Regions from separate parts of the Exiguobacterium sp. Helios genome, predicted to be linked through region 2. Evidence: riboswitches for the same ligand, from Rfam matches in the RefSeq annotation. Region 2 holds a riboswitch; the other holds the start of a gene.
The links. Region 2 has a riboswitch for thiamine pyrophosphate ahead of thiD (bifunctional hydroxymethylpyrimidine kinase/phosphomethylpyrimidine kinase). Riboswitches for the same ligand answer to the same signal wherever they lie in the genome.
Positions count from the first base shown of each region.

Region 1: another riboswitch for thiamine pyrophosphate. It lies ahead of HNY42_RS09745 (ECF transporter S component); the one in region 2 lies ahead of thiD (bifunctional hydroxymethylpyrimidine kinase/phosphomethylpyrimidine kinase).

Region 1 is NZ_CP053557.1:1,841,167-1,849,743, forward strand. It holds gene HNY42_RS09725 (hypothetical protein) at 40-1,230, opposite strand; gene HNY42_RS09730 (FAD-dependent oxidoreductase) at 1,428-2,468, opposite strand; gene HNY42_RS09735 (energy-coupling factor transporter transmembrane component T family protein) at 2,545-3,270, opposite strand; gene HNY42_RS09740 (ABC transporter ATP-binding protein) at 3,236-4,795, opposite strand; gene HNY42_RS09745 (ECF transporter S component) at 4,792-5,367, opposite strand; TPP riboswitch at 5,473-5,571, opposite strand; gene HNY42_RS09750 (50S ribosomal protein L25/general stress protein Ctc) at 5,663-6,340, opposite strand; gene HNY42_RS09755 (DEAD/DEAH box helicase) at 6,690-8,577, opposite strand, start outside.
Region 2 is NZ_CP053557.1:812,474-821,050, forward strand. It holds gene HNY42_RS04185 (Ohr family peroxiredoxin) at 80-520, shown strand; gene HNY42_RS04190 (hypothetical protein) at 548-718, shown strand; gene HNY42_RS04195 (type 1 glutamine amidotransferase domain-containing protein) at 748-1,260, shown strand; gene HNY42_RS04200 (VOC family protein) at 1,314-1,721, opposite strand; gene HNY42_RS04205 (murein hydrolase activator EnvC family protein) at 1,978-3,420, shown strand; gene HNY42_RS04210 (murein hydrolase activator EnvC family protein) at 3,628-4,905, shown strand; TPP riboswitch at 4,966-5,076, shown strand; gene thiD (bifunctional hydroxymethylpyrimidine kinase/phosphomethylpyrimidine kinase) at 5,194-6,003, shown strand; gene thiM (hydroxyethylthiazole kinase) at 5,984-6,739, shown strand; gene thiE (thiamine phosphate synthase) at 6,744-7,382, shown strand; gene HNY42_RS04230 (hypothetical protein) at 7,397-7,840, shown strand; gene HNY42_RS04235 (ArsR/SmtB family transcription factor) at 8,019-8,384, shown strand; gene HNY42_RS04240 (CHASE3 domain-containing protein) at 8,419-8,577, opposite strand, start outside.

The DNA of each region.
Region 1 (8,577 bases), 1.0 Mb from region 2:
TCTCACATCATAACTAGTGGAGCAGGAAACCGATTAGAATCACTGTTCTTCTAATTCTTGACTGACTTGCCGTGCCAACTCACCTGATAATCTGGTACTTTTTTTCGTCCGTTGATCTTGCAAGTAAAGATCTGTCTTGTTGGCACGTTTTTTCAGATACACCTGAAAGGTCTGGGTATTACCGTATTCAAGCAACGTCATGTACGAAAATGGTGATCGCGTTCCTTGTGGTTCTTCCAACGTCACAGCCTTTAACTCTTCGGCCACCGTCCGGGACAGCTTATCTGGCAGGATGACCATCTCACTTAGTTTCGCCTTTTCAAACGATTTCATTGTCGGATGGAAGTAGGCCGTGATTCCGCGCGTCGGCTCATCTTTGATTTGGTATTCCTTGACCGGACGGTAGACCGGCTGATAACGAATGGAAAGCGTCTTTTCTTCTACTACCCGTTCTTTTTTTATGAATTGAAAGGTCACGAAGGGAACGGTTTGATTGACCGGTAACGTTTTTGGCAAGGAATGTTGCTTCGTTTTGATCCGATTCGATTTGTATGCCGTCATGATTTGTCGATCTGCGAGGTCCCACCCGTCGCGTGAAAAGGTTAACGAGCGGGACGTCGATCCGTCAATATGACGGCGGCTCACCAGGTAAAACTCGCCTTGCTGATGAAGGGACGACATCGCAATGTTTCGAATGATGTGCTCTTTGCCCGATTCTGTCATGACGAACAACAGTTGTCCTGAAATCGGCAATTGAAACGCATGGAACGGTTTCAAATCCTTAGCAAATTCATTGTCTGCGCTCATTTCCTGATTGACGGATACATGCTGGTCCAATTGTTCTTCTTTCAGTGGAATAGAGACGGGTGCTTGAAGTGCAATCCGATCCGGACCCTCCGTCAAGTGGACCCACGGATGGTCCGACGCTTTAATCGGATGGACACGCAACTCCTGTGTCTTAGGCGAACGACAGGATAGGTACATCTGATTGCCGTGTGCCAAATAAACAATTTCGGTCGGAAACGGTGCTATTTCCAGATTATTTAACGTAAAAAATATACCGAATGACTGCAACGTCCGGTACGATTTCGGAAGTGACACCGTTTTATTCTGCATACAGGTCCGCAACAATTGTTTCTTTTGTTTAACGGGGACTTCCTGATCTGAGTATTCGTCGGAAGCAAATGAATGGGCAGACCAGTAGGAAGGTACCGGCTTGAGATCTAGCAATCGTTCTTGCCCACAGCCGGTTAACACGATGCTGGATAGCATAGCGAGAGTCAGTAATCTATTTTTGATGATAATTCCTCCTTAATTAATTATCCATCATATTACCATATTTTTAATAGAATCTTCTTTTTTTAAAAAATGTAATTTATAAATAAAACAGGCAGAAAGATGAACCATTCATCTTTCTGCCTGTTGATTCAGACCGTATATTTCTTGATAAATCGCTGGTCAATCGATTGTTTGAAATACCAGCTGAGCCGGTTGGTTCGGTAAAATCGTCCGTACAGCAGGGTGGCCTGGCGATGACCGAGCGCAAGAAGCGTCAAATAACACCGTTGGGGTCGAAACGCCCGTAACGGTTCTTCGTTCACGCATCGGATCAAATTCTGAAGCAACAGCGGAGCCTGTCGCACCGCCGTCACACCGTTTTTCGGTGTATCCGGATACGCGATCAGAGTCGCACAATCCCCAACGGCAAAGATGGACGGATCCTCGAACGACTGCAGCGTCTCGTGCACCAGTAAAAATCCGCGGTCATCACAATACAGACCGGATACCTGAAACAATTCATGCGCCGTTGCCCCTCCTAAAAACAAAACGGCATCCGTCTCGAGCAAGCGGCCGGATTGGAGCGTTGCTGTTTGACCATCCAGCGTTTCGAACCGGTCAATGATCCGGTTGACACCCAACTGATCGAGTCGCGCGGCCAGTTCCGGACCGGCCGGATGACCGCTGAGCAACGGTTCTTCATGAATCAGGGTGACCGGTGTACCGTTTGACTGAAATGACGCCGCCATCTCGACGGCCGCCGCACCACTGCCGACGATGACAGGGGAGACGGCACTCCTGAACGTCTTTAACGCTTGTTCTATACGATAGTTCGGTTTGATCGTAACGTGGTTCGGAGTGCTTGCTTCCCAGTCGTTTGATCCGATATTAAACGACACGATATCGTACGGCACGAACTGTCCGGACTGAACGATAACGTGTTTGTTGGCAGCATCGATTCGCACGACCCGGTCCTCCATCCACGTCTTACCGTATCGTTCACATAACGCTTTGACATCGATGCGTATCTCGTCGAGTGTATAGGTTCCGTCCGCCAGTCCGGAGAACATCCCGGAATAATACTGATAACGCGAGGGAGTGATGACAATCCAGTCGACATCCGAATGACTCCCTTGTTTGATACATTCTAAATGCGCATGACCTGCGCCGACTAACAGGATTCGTTTCACGACTCCACCCACTTTTTTGGATTCACTGTATCTATCCTGTTTATTCCCCCAAGTAGTGCCGCGTAATCGTCCGCTGTCAAACCACCAGGCGAAGTGACGTCGCGAGCGTGACGGTCATCAACAGAAAGGCAAGATCCCCTCGTGTTACGACCGGCTCGACATAATAGGTCCGATTGACCCGAAACTGACGGGCTTCCATCGCAATCGCAATCTGTTCCGAGCGGAGGATACTGGTCGTAAACAACGGCAGACTGATGTCAAAAAACGTTTGCCACGGCCAAAGTGACCGTTGTTGCCGGACACGACGCGCTTGACGGATCGTTCGAATCGACTGCCGAAAGATCGGAATGAAGCGGAGACCGGCTAAAAATCCATAGGCCAGGCGAACCGGCAGACGACATTGATGAATCAGACTCATGACGAACCGTGTCGCGTCCGTTGTTGCAACGAACGTTACACTCAACAGGACGAAGGCGAGCATCCGCGTCGCGACCAACCAGGCATGTGCAAGACTCTCTTCCGTGATCCGGAACCAGCCGAATGCCCACAATTCCGTTTCACCTTTTCCGAACGCGGCCATCATCCAAAACGTCAACAGAAACAACACACCATAAGGGACGAGACGAATGAGAAGCGTTGACAGCTGCCAGCCGGAGCAACATACGCCGACGGCGGAAAGGATGAGCAGTGCAAACGTCACTTCTAAACGGGATGTCGAAATCAGCAACAGCATGACATAGACCAGGGTCGCCAGTTTGACGGAAGGATTAATTTGAGCGAGCCATGAGTGGTTTTCCTGCATGACGGATCCCCTCCTTTTGTTGCTGATACTGATAGGACACCGGACGAATCAGCTGATTGTCGTGTAAAATCTTGGTTTCCTGAAACAATTCCTCCGGTGAACCGTCAAATTGAATGTTTCCCGAACCGAGGACGAGCACCCGGTCTGCCTGTTGGTACACCAGCTCCATATCATGCGTCACCATGATGAGCGTCGTCCCGGCTGCACGGGCTTGCCGCAAGACTTCAATCAGTTGTGCCGTCGTCTCGGCATCCTGTCCGAAAGTCGGCTCGTCCAGCAACAAGACAGCTTTTCGCTCAAGCAGCATTGTCGCGACGCTCAAACGCCGTTTTTGACCAAGACTGAGTGCGAGCGGCGACTGACCCGCGACGTCCGCCAAGCGATAGTACTGTAAGGCATCATCCATCTGACCGGACGACGGTGAGGTACAACTGATCGTCAGTTCGTCAAGAACCGTCTGTTTGAGAAACTGAAACTCAGGTTGCTGAAACACAAAGCCGACCTGCCGGTAAAATGTCCGGTCCCGCCATTTCTTCAACGCTGTCTGAAACAACTGAATCGTTCCGCCTTGCGCCGGTAACAGTTTGGCCAGCGTTTCGAGCAGGGTACTTTTGCCGGCTCCATTGCGTCCGACAAGCATGATCCATTCTCCGGCGTGGGCGGTCAGCGAGATCCGCTGGAGAACCGTCTGCTTTCCGTGCCGGACGGTCACGTCAACAAGTTCAAATGTCGGTTCGGTTGAAACGGGTTCGCGGACAGGGGGACGATCGAGTGCCCATTCTGCCGCGACCTCGGCCGGTATCGTTTCGAATGTATACGGGTAAAGGCGCGGTGTCGCAATCCCGAGTTCAGTCAAAACGGTCCGGCGTTCTGAAAAAATATCCCGCGGCGGTCCGTCAAGACGGATCCGTCCGGTTTGAAAGACCAGCACCCGGTCCGCAAACGTCACACACTGCTCCAGTTGGTGTTCAATCAGCACCAGCGTCACGTTCGGATCGTGGTGCAATTCCTCAATCAGCTCCATCATCAAACGTTGACCATGCGGATCAAGTTGCGCCGTCGGTTCGTCGAGCAACAGGATGTCCGGTTCGAGTGCCAATACACAGGCTAGAGCAAGCCGTTGTTTCATCCCGCCGGACAGCTCGGCAATCGGCGTCGTCAAGGCGAGGTCAAGTCCGACCCGTGCCAAGACACCTTTAATCCGCTCATCCATTTCAAATCGGGAGATGCTTCGGTTTTCCAGACTAAAGGCCATTTCGGCACCGACCGTCTGCATGCAAAACTGATCGTCCGGCTGTTGGAATAACATCCCGACCGTTCCCTCGGTCAACCAGTGACCGCTGACATCGGCTTCAATCGTCTCCGGCAACAGACCGGCGAGGACATGTAAAAAGGTCGTCTTTCCACTGCCGCTTGGACCGACGAGCAACGTCGTTTCTCCTTTATCAATCGTAACCGACAAATCCTGTAAGACCGGGTGATCCTGATCCGGATAGCGGACTGTCAGGTGCTCGCACTGCATCATACGGCACGTTGCTTTCGTTGTCGTCCGATCGCATACCCATTCAGTGTCCCTGCCTTAACGAGCGCATCGACGATGATTTTTGCGAGTAAGCCGCCGAGCAGAGCACCGCTGACAAGTTGTAAGGAAAACGTCAACAGGAGAGTCGTCGTCGTATAGTAGGCAAATCCGTTCACGATGAGGCTGTAGACCATACTTCCGACGGCAGCGAAGACACCGGACAACATCAAGGTAAACGTATTGAATTTCCGGTATCCGAACACGGCAAAGGCAATCTCGGCCCCGATCCCCTGTGCGAATCCAATCAACAGTGCCGATAAGCCGAAGTGACTCCCTGTAAACAATTCGACGGCAGCGGCGACGACTTCCGCAATCAATGCCGCGCCTGGTTTTTGAATGATGTAGGCGACAAGGGGACTGGCGATGACCCAGATGCCGAACATCCAGTTTGATCCGACCGGTCCGAAGATGGCCGAGATTGGTAACCATAACGTCGACCACCCTAAGTAGAGGACACCACACGCGACGGCGAGCATCATCATGACGATGATTTCTTTCATTTTCCAACTGTTCATAATCACTTCTCCTTTGAATGCACACCCACAAAGAAACCACAAAAAAGACCGCCCTCTATGAAAAGAGAGCGGTCGTGTAACCTGCAAGATGCAGAAAAAGAGCACGAGGATTCCGCTCCACTTTCCTACGCTAGTATGAACTAGATCAGGTTCAAAGGGTCCGAAGTGAATCGTCTCAGCCAAATGGCTCCCCTAGTGGATGTGTTAATGATGTGTACCTTCTTCACTGTACGGCTGTCGACCGGACTTGTCAATATGCATAAAAAAACCTCCCACGAGGGGAGGAGAGAAAAGATTACTCTTTATCTTCTTTGTTTTCTTCAGCTTGCTCTTCAGAAGTTTGTTCTGAATCGTCTGTCGCTGTATCCGCATCAGCTGCTTGTGCCTCAGCTTCTGCTTCTTCGATTTCTTCAAGTTCAGCTTCAAGTGTCGATTCAACGACCGCTGCGACTTGGATGTCACCTTCTGTGACGACACGGAAATCTTTTTCTTCCGGAAGATCAGCTACTGTGATTGAATCTCCGATTGCAAGATCCGTCACGTCGACTTCGATGCGTTCCGGTAATTTATCTGGTGTTGCGGCAACTGTTACTTTAAAGAGTGTTTGTGAAAGGAATCCGCCAAGTTTCGCACCGGCTGCTTCGCCGACGAGGACGATATCCGTTTCGACTTCTGTTTCTTCATCCATTTTAACAGCGATGAATTCAACGTGTTTGATGGTTGGTGTAAAGATATCCATATCGAGCTTGTTGATCAACGTGTTGACCTTTTTACCGCCGATTTGAAGAGCAACTAAGACGTTTTCGCCGTGATCACGGACAACCTTGACCAATTCTTTTTCGTCGAATGAAATCGGTGTGCTTTCCACTTTGTAGCCATACACGACACCAAGAGCTTTTCCTTCATGACGTAATTGCTTTCTAAGTGAGCGTGGGCGTACTTCGCGTTCTTCTACTTTTAATGTTACTGACATGTTCATTTCCCCCTTGAATTTGGTATAGCCCTCAAAAGGTAATGAATGTAGGAGTGGAACAATAGGTTCCAACAGAAATTCATGCGCTAAATGCTAGTTCAACTGGATTTCATTCAGAAATGAAAAACGAAGTGAGTAAGTAGCATTTCTCTCCCAGGTCATTACGCTGATATTGAGAAACAATAATTGAAAAGCGACCGTGTTGTACGGTGCTAATGTAGATATACCCCTGTCTTTCAAAAGTTAAAACCTTTTTTCTGAATTTGATTGTCGAAAGACCTTCAAACCTGTTGATAGACAACGGATTGAAGGTCTTTCATTTTTTTAAGATTTTCTTTGATTTGTATGGTTAATCACCTGATGAATCGATAAAAGAGGGGGAATCAAGCAGACGGACGAGTTCACGAATCGTTAAAATATCCGGTTTCTGATCCGATAAGACGGCATCAATCATCGTCGCTTTTCGATCTTGTAATTCCGCCATCTTTTCCTCGATCGTCCCGATCATCAATAACTTGATCACTTCGACCGGTGACTGTTGTCCCAATCGATGGGCCCGGTCAGCCGCTTGCTGCTCGACGGCCGGATTCCACCAGCTGTCGTATAAAATGACGGTATCTGCCGTCGCCAGATTCAGACCGGTCCCGCCGGCTTTCAAGGAAATCAGGAAGACATCGACTTCACCGGCATTAAAACGGTCACACAGTGCGACCCGGTTTTCAACCGGTGTCTCACCGGTTAGTAGAAGGTGGGCAAGTTGTCGTGCTGCCAGTCGTTCCCGGATGTGTCCGAGCATCTTCGTATACTGGGAAAAAATCAACAGCCGGTGTCCCGTTGCCAGTTTTTCTTCGATTAACGTCAACAATCGTTCCAGTTTCGTCGATTCACCGGTATATCCATCAATAAACAACGCCGGATCACAGCAAATCTGCCGTAAGCGGGTCAAACCGGCGAGCAGCTTAATCCGGTCTTCACGCTTCGTTTCGTCGAGATGCTGTAACGTTTCCAGTTGCAGTTTCGCCAAGTAGGAAGCATAAAGTTTTTTCTGCGTCGGACCGAGGTCTGTATAATGGTGAACAATCCGCTTCTTCGGTAAATCCTGCAACACCTCGCCTTTGGTCCGGCGCATCAGAAACGGTCGGATGAATCGTTTGATCTCGTCATGCGACCATGTTTGAAACGTCTGTAAGTCCGGCAGCAAGGAGGGGAAGATGACCCGGAAAATCGACCAGAGATCATCGGTCCGGTTTTCAAGCGGTGTTCCGGTCAAGGCAAACCGATGTTTCGCCCGAATACGGCGCAAGCGGACAGCGGTTTGTGACGCTGGATTCTTCAGATGTTGTGCCTCATCGAAAATTACGACGTCGTATTCGACGGTCTGGTGTGCCTCCATGTCGGCCCGTAACGACGGGTAGGAAATCAGAAAAATTCCGTCCGCTGGTACTGTCTCGATTTGATCCAACCGTTGTTTCCGTGCTCCGTTCAACAGATGAACGGTTCTTGACGGCGCAAACCGTGTAAGTTCCGCCTGCCAGTTATGGAGCAGGGAAGCCGGGGCGACAATCAACATTCGACCCGAAGGAAGCGTCTCGAGATAACCAATCGCCTGAATCGTCTTACCGAGTCCCATCTCGTCCGCTAAAATGCCGTGCCCGTCATGTCCGGCAAGATTCGCCATGAACTGGATGCCTGCCCGCTGGTACGGATACAAATGCCGATCGAGTACTTCCGGGAAGTTCAGGTAGACACCGGTTCCGTTTTTCAGCTCGAGCCACCGTTCCGTCAATTGTTTATGGATATGCAAGAAGGAGGCACCGACCAGGTGTTTAAGGTTCGGCAGAGCCGGCGCGCGCAAAACCGCTTCAAGTTGGTCCTGCTCTGCTGCTTCAAGTTGCCGAAAAACGCGTTGTAACTGTTCAAATGCCCGGGTCTCAAACGAGACAAACTGACCGTTCTTTAACCGGTGATACGTTTTCCGGGTGACAAGCGACTGCAAGACCTGTTTCAGTTCCATTTCCGGGATTCCATCCATAGAAAAGCGGAACGTCAACCAATCCAAGCGGTCCGTCGTCTCGACATCGATCCGTGGATGAAACGGTCCGTTCGGTAAGGATTGGCGGATACTCTCCGTCACTTGGACGATGAGTTTGCCGTAAACGACACGGGGGTCGAGCAAACCTTTCAAAAACTGATATTCCGCTTCCTCTTCTTCTAACCGATAGCGACCGTCCCGCTCC
Region 2 (8,577 bases):
TTCTTCTCCAGACAGTGGTAATACAGTTTATGTGGCCAAAACAAGCTACCAAAATTAGCGGATAAAGGGGTTCTTATTCATGACGAAAACAATTCTTACTTCACGTGCAACTGCAGTAGGGGGACGCGATGGAAAGGTCGCCTCTGACGATAACGTAATCAATTTAGATCTTGTGATGCCGGGTACGAAAGGCAAAGAAAATATTCCTACTTCAAATCCAGAACAATTATTCGCAGCAGGATACGCTGCATGCTTTGACGGGGCATTCAATTTGATGGCCCGCCAAGATAAAAAACGTGTCGAGACACGTACGAATTCCGAAGTCAGCTTACTCGAAGACGAAGAAGCAGGCGGCGTCAAAATTGCTGCTAAGCTTGTTGTTGAAGTAGTTGGCGTAACAGAAGAAGAAGCAAAAGACTTACTCGAAAAAACACACCAATTCTGCCCGTATTCAAAAGCAACACGTGGCAACATTGATGTTGATTTATCGGTCAAAGTAGTAGAATCCTTAGAGAACTGATTTGTTCTGAAGAGGGAGGGAAGTAAGATGTCTCCAAAAGAAACGGATCGACCAAACGAAAAGTTTGAAGATGAACGAAAACGTTTGACAGACAAGGAACTTGAGCTTTCACCCGAACAGCAAAAAGAAGTTTTAAAAGGTAAAGATCAGATGCCGGATGATCCGGTGTCACCAAGAGATCGAGGACTTGATAAGTAATATAAATTTTTATTTGGGGGATGAATGAAATGGGGAAAAAAGTAGCAGTTGTGCTTGCAGATCATTTCGAAGATGTAGAATTTACCGGACCTGTCGATGCGTTAAAAGAAGCGGGTCATGAAGTGACAGTCATCGGAACAGAAAAAGGTGCGGAATTAGTCGGGAAACAAGAAGAAGCAAAAGTGAAAGTCGATGTAACAATTGATGAAACTTCTTCTTCAGACTTTGATGCATTGTTGATTCCGGGCGGTTTTTCACCGGACTTACTTCGTGAAGACGATCGTTTCGTTACATTTACGGAAGAGTTTGATTCATCTAAAAAACCAATCTTTTCCATCTGTCACGGTCCACAATTGATGATCAATGCAAAGATTGTCAAGGGACGTAAAATGACAGGATATAAATCCATTCGAATTGATTTAGAGAATGCGGGTGTGACATATGAAGACAATGAAGTGGTCGTCGATGACAACTTCGTGTCAAGCCGTCAACCGGATGATATCCCGGCATTTAATCGCGAAATGTTAGCAAAATTAGGATAACTGTTTAAAGTAAAAATGAGCGTTCGTTGACTTAGGTCAGCGAACGCTCATTTTTAGTTCTCTGGATAATCACAGAGTTCGGTAATGACACCATGTGAATGCCGGGGATCCATATAGATCAATCGTCGACCGAGCGGAGTTTGGCGGTACGTATCTTCTAAAAATGTAATTCCCCGTTCTTTTGCCTCTTTAATGGCTTGATCCAAATCATCCACACGATAAGCAATATGGTGGACACCTTTTCCCCGTTGTTTTAAAAAACGGGCAATGGGACTTTCCGGACTTGTCGGAGTCAACAACTCAATGTGCGCATCTTCAAATTCGATGACAGCAATATTAGAAGCAACCCCGGGCGTCGGATTACTGTACTCACGGATCAATGTCCCTCCCAAGATAGTCGTATAGAACGTAATCGCTTCCTGCATATCCCGGACAGCGATGCCAGTATGGTCCAAATGCATAAACAGTTCCTCCTTTACTTCGATAGTCATAGTGTGTCAAACTCTTTCCCAACACGCAATGTAGAAGGTTCGATTGAAGGATCTATATAAAGGCGAAAAGAGAACTTATCAAAAATGACATCTCACTGAAATATAATAGAGGGAAAATGAATGCTATAATCAAAAACGTTCTTATAATTTTTAAAAAGTATTATTAAATTTAAATAACATCATTCGATTACTTATATAAACCACACAGAAAAAGAGGGAATACTACATGAAAAAAACGTTCGCGTCGCTCATCGTTTCCGCACTTATTCTTTCATCGACTCCTCACTTCGTAGCAGCAGATGACTTAAGTGAACAAAAAGCTAAAAATGAACAAAAACAACAAGAAAATGCTAATACTCAAAAAAACTTAGAATCGTCTGTGAATCAAGAAGGACAAAAAATTTCGAAGACTCAGCAAGAAGTGAATCGTCTAGACGAAGCATTAAACGAAAAAATATTTGCAGTTGAAACAAAAGATCGTCAAATTAAAGCAACTGAAGCTGAAATCGTTGAACTTGGGAAACAGATTAAAAAGTATAAAGCGAAATTAAAGCGTCAGGAAAAGCTGCTTGGTGACCGCCTTCGTGTCATGCAAGAAAATGATGGGAACTCCATTAAATGGGAAGAAGTCATCTTTGGTTCAAAGGATGTCGGAGATCTTGTCAGCCGTGTGTTAGCAGGGAAATCAATCTCGCAACAAGACGATAAAATGATTACCGACTATCAAAACACACAAAAGAAATTAGCAGCTGCTCAACAAGAACTAAAAGATAAAAAAGCTAAACTTGTGACGGAGAAACAAGAACTAAAACGTCAACAAGCTGAACTTGAGCAACAGCTTAAAGAACGAAACAAACGCTTAAAAGAACTCCGGAAACAAAAAAAGAAATTTGAAACGCAATTGATGGATGCAAAAGAAGTACAACAAATTTTGATTGCACAAGAACAAGCGATTGCAGCTGAAAAAGCAGCACGCGAACGTGAAGCAAGAATCGAAAAAGAGCGTCAAGCACAAGCGGCACGTGAAGCAAAAGCACGTGCAGAAGCACAAGCGGCACAAGCAGCAGCGGCTCAAAAAGCAGCAGCTGAACAACAGGCGGCAGAAGCGGCCGCTGCTAAAGCAGCAGCACAAGCGGAACAAAAATCGTCAGCACCTGCAACTTCAACAAAACAATCTACACCATCTGTGACTGTGCCAAAAGCAGCACCAACACCAGAACCAGAACCAGCGGCACCAACGCCTGCACCATCATCTTCTTCTATGTTTATTCATCCAACAAGTGGATCAATCACACAAGGATATGGTTCAGCAAGCGGTTCGAATGGTTACTCTTTCCACAATGGTATTGATTTCGGCGCTCCAGTCGGTACCCCGATTGTTGCAGCGGCAACAGGGACAGTCATCACTGCATCAAGTGGTGGTCCGTACGGTAATCATGTCATGATTGCACACCAATTAAATGGAAAAACGTATACAACAGTTTACGCGCATATGAGTTCGTTAAATGCACATGCCGGACAACGTGTCAGTCAAGGACAACAAATCGGAGCCCTTGGTAGCACTGGGAACTCAACAGGCCCACACTTACACTTTGAAATTCATGTAGGTGGTTACAGCTACAGTGCTTCAGGACCAGCAAATTCTGTAAATCCAATGTCGATGTTATAATAACAAGAAAAGACGATTGCTGCGGCAGTCGTTTTTTTTATGTTTTTATAAAAACATAAAATGTTATATTACAATAAAACGCTTTCAGTTGAAACACAAATGAAATTTTCCTGAAACTATTACGGTGCTATAATCAATCTCAGACAGAAATACTTTGAATTAAATACTTTTTAAATAAGAAATCATACATAAGCGAGGAAACCAAACATGTTTAAAAAATTGTTTGCAACGGTATTGTTAGGGGCGTTACTTGTATCCACTGTGCCGACTTCTGGTCAAGCTGCAACGATTAAAGAAAAGAAATCTCAAAATGCAACAGAGCAACGTCGCTTGGAAAAAGCCATCAAAAAACAGGAAGCTAAAATATCGGTAGAGCAACGCGAAATCAATAAAATTGATGCGGCCATCAACGAAAATATTTTCAGGATTTCGGAAAAAAACAAGCAGATTAAACAATTGAATCTCCAAATTGAAGATCTTGAGGCGGAAATCGCCCGCTACGAAATCATGCTCACCCGGCAAGAAGAATTGCTGGGGGACCGCTTACGTGTCCTTCAAGAAAATGATGGTAATTCTATAAAATGGGAAGAAGTCATTTTTGGTTCGAAAAACTTGGGTGATTTGTTTAGTCGTGTTATGGCAGGTAAAAAAATTGCCGAACAAGACGATAAAATGATTTCTGCTTATTTGGAAACACAAGAAAAGCTAGCAGAAATGAAAAAAAATCTTATTGCTAAAAAGGCGGAGCGTGTTCAAGAGAAAGAGTCGTTACTCGTCCAAAAGAAACAGTTAAAACAACAGATGAAAGAACGGAGTGCGACCCTGAATAAATTACGTAAAGGGAAAACAAAGTTCACGACTAAACTGTTAAATGCAAAAGAATTACAAGCGACTTTAGAGGCTCAAGAAAGAGCGATTGCGGCAGCAAAAGCAGCAGCGAAAGCAGCAGCAGAAAAAGCGGCCGCTGAAAAAGAAGCAGCTGAACGTGCTGCAAAAGAGGCGGCAAAATCAACGCGTGAGTCAAGCGAAGCAACGGTTCTTCCGACTCCTGTCAGCAGTGTGCCGACAGGATCGGCGAAGTTTATTCGTCCGGCTTCAGGCGGTGTTTCACAAGGTTTTGGACCGGCTAGTGGAGCGAACGGCTATACGTTCCATAATGGTGTCGACTTCAGTGGACCCGTCGGATCATCGATTCGAGCAGCAGCTTCCGGAACAGTCATTACGGCTGGTAGCGGCGGACCTTATGGGAATCATGTCATGATTTCGCATTTCCTTGACGGTCAGGTGTATACAACAGTGTACGGTCATATGAATTCGTTATCGGTTTCGGCAGGTCAGACGGTAACTCAAGGTCAAACGCTTGGTACTCTTGGCAGTACCGGGAATTCGACAGGACCGCATCTACACTTTGAATTGCATATCGGTGGATACCAATACAGTGCGACAGGACCAGCTAACACGGTCAATCCACTTGGATACCTTTAAAAACGAGCTTCGGCTCGTTTTTTTAATGGTGCTGTGATACAGTGAAAAAGAATTTAAATTACGAGCAACTAGGGGAGCTGGAGGAGTCCGGCTGAGAGGAAAACCATTCTGTTTTCGACCCTGTCACCTGAACTGGATAATACCAGCGTAGGAAAGTTGAGATCGAAGACATGAAGACTTCAATCAGTAGAACTGGTTGTTCATGGCGTCGTCTGCTTTTTTACAGCGGACGGCGCTTTTTGTTGTCCGTTTTCTCCTTATTTGCTCCCAGGAAAGTGAGGAATTGGAATGAAACACGTATTGACGATTGCTGGATCCGACTCCGGAGGTGGAGCTGGAATTCAAGCAGATTTAAAAACGTTTTCGGCACTCGGTGTATACGGAATGAGCGTCATCACGGCGATTACGGCACAAAATACGTTAGGTGTTCAAGCGGTCGAGGACGTATCCCTGGAGCTCGTGGAAGCACAGCTGACATCCATCTTTTCCGATATCCGTGTCGATGCGGTCAAGATTGGAATGGTTTCCAATCAAGACACCATCCGAGTGATTGCACAACAACTGGAAAAACATCAACTTCCGGTTGTTCTCGACCCGGTCATGGTCGCGAAAGGGGGTTATAGCTTATTGCAACCGGATGCAGAACATGCCTTGCTCGAACAGCTGTTACCATTGGCTACACTTGTGACTCCGAATATTCCTGAAATCGAGCGGATGATTGGCGGAACGATTCACTCGCTTGCCGATATGAAACAGGCGACGGAAAAACTGGCTGAAAAACGGACGGGTGCTATTTTGCTCAAGGGCGGACATTTGGAGGGACGGGACGCTACTGACCTTTTATATACAGACGGGCGATATGTCGTCTTTGAACAAGAACGGATCGAGTCCCGTCATACCCATGGTACAGGCTGTACATTATCTGCTGCCATCGCTTCCTATCTTGCACTCGGTCTTTCAGTGGAAGACAGCATCCGTTATGCAAAACGTTATGTGACGGAAGCCATTCGCCACGGCTTTGCGCTCGGACGCGGTGTTGGTCCGACGCATCATTTTCATGAACTCTGGAGGGATACACATGTTACGACGCATCCATGATAAAAAACCGTTGATTCATCATTTAACGAATACTGTAACCATTAATGACTGCGCCAATATGACACTGGCACTTGGTGGCTCTCCTGTGATGGCAGATGATCTGCTGGAAGTGGAAGAAATGGTCAGGCACGCAGATGCCGTCGTAATCAATACAGGGACGATCAATCCGGACATGCGCCAAGCCCAACTTTTAGCAGGAAAAACGGCTAACCGATTGGGGAAACCGGTCATTTTGGATCCGGTAGGCGCAGGAGCGACGACATTAAGAACAGATTTTATGAAGCAGTTAATGGATGAAATCACCTTTACGGTCATCAAAGGAAATGCATCGGAAATCAAGACATTGCTCGGACAGGCCGCTCGAACGAAAGGAGTGGATGTTGCCGAAGGAGAATCCCTGGATTTTCAAAGTGTCCATACCTTTGCAGGTGAAACGAAACAACTCATCGTCGTAACGGGTCCGATTGATTTTGTGACAGATGGAAATCGCCAGTATCATCTGGATGTCGGGACGAAACGTCTTGGCCAAGTCACGGGAACGGGATGTATGACCGCTTCTTTGATTGCGACGTTTTTAGGAGCAGGATACGATCGTTTTGAGGCAGCCGTATTTGGGACGTATGCTATGGGAAAAGCAGGGGAGTCGGCTGAGGATTCTCCCGGTATCGGAGGTTTTCGAACCGGGCTGTTCGATGCAGTGAGTTTGATGACAGAAAAAAGTTTGCCGGAGGTATAAATGAATGGACACTGAATATTTGATTTATGCCGTGACCGATCGACGCTTGCATCCACATCTTTCCCTGGCAGACGCCGTCGAAGCATCGATTAAAGGAGGCGCAACGGTTGTTCAATTACGGGAAAAAGACAGTTCCGGTAAAACTTTTCTGGAATCAGCCATTGCATTAAAAGATCTCACCGCACGTTACGATATTCCGTTCATTATCAATGATCGGATTGATATCGCTTTGCTGGTCGATGCCGGTTTGCATATCGGTCAAGATGATATTCCCTTAATTGAAGCGCGCCGTTTGTTACCGGAAGCGACGATTGGTGTTTCTGTTTCAACAGTGGAACAAGCTGTTGCAGCAGAACGGGAAGGCGCAGATTATTTAGGGGTCGGTTCACTCTTTCCGACAGCAACGAAACAAGATGCGACATTCATGGCGCGAGCGACGTTGGAACAGATTCGTAAAGCCGTTCATATCCCGTTGGTGGGAATCGGTGGAATTACTGAGACAAACGTTCCGGAACTTGGTTCTCTAGTGGACGGATATGCCGTTGTTTCAGCTTTATTTGCAAGTGAAGACATTGAGCGAACGACGAAAAAGTTTAAGACGACCGTGAAACAAGTGCGTCAGAGCGCCTCAGGCAGGGTATAGTTCACGTAGAGGTGATGGTCGTGAAATGGCAGTCTGTTCGATTTCGAGGACGCTGGATTCGGTATAAAATCGAACCACAAGTCATTCGAATCGATAATCGCGGGAAATATCATTTAGGTGCAGCTCTATTTCCTTTCCCGAATCGTTATTCGTATCAATTAGCTGTTTTATTAAAGAATAAATACCGACAACAGTATAAACGTTCCTTGCTCATCCAAACGAGTTCAATCGCAACTGAAATCTGGGGGCACACACATCTGGATATTTTTTACCGGATGATGTTACCTCTTCCGTTACCATGCTTTTTACGGAACCGCTATAAAGAACGTTTGAAAAGTACAGGCGTGATCGATATCGGTGTGCGTGCTGTCGATTCAAACCGGATTGTCTGGGATATCGGAAATTTTTTAGGTGGCTGGTTCTTTTACGCGATCTCAAGACGAAACCGTGAGAAATGAAAAGATGATTCAAACAGGAATGTCCAATGAAAAAGTCTGCTTTCCGCTCTAAACGACGGGAAACAGACTTTTTTGAGTTTCTGATTTTTGGAATAGCAGGCACTAGTTGAGTCCTGAAGTGATTTTCTTGCAATTCACTTGAAACGATGGTGGAATGAAAGGGAAAGAGGTGATGACGGTGGATGCACCACGTTGTGAAACGATTGCCATTGATCAAGTACGTGCAGAAGAGATTGGACAAGTCGTCGATACGATTCCAACGACAGACATTGGAAAGTTGTTCAAAGTCTTGTCAGATGCCACACGGTTACGGATTGCTTACGCCTTGACGGTGGAAGAGGAACTTTGTGTCTGTGATGTTTCGGCTTCGGTGGATTGTTCGATTGCAACAGCTTCTCACCATCTCCGTACCTTGTTGAAACAAGGACTGGTGAAATATAGAAAAGAAGGTAAGGTCGTCTACTATTCGCTGGACGATCATCATGTATCGTCGCTCGTTCACTTAGCAATGGAGCATGTAAATGAAGGCAAGGCGTCCTCTTGAGTGTACTGAACAACACAACAAACACGTATCGTTCTCATGGACGATACGTGTTTGTTGTGTTTTTAGATCGGTGAAATAAGATGATAGTCGTTGCAATCAACAAAAAAGCTAAAATCGACAGGCTGAAGGACATACGTTTATACTCTGCCGTCATTTCAGTAGTCAATTCCAATTTTTGTTCAAGATCACGATA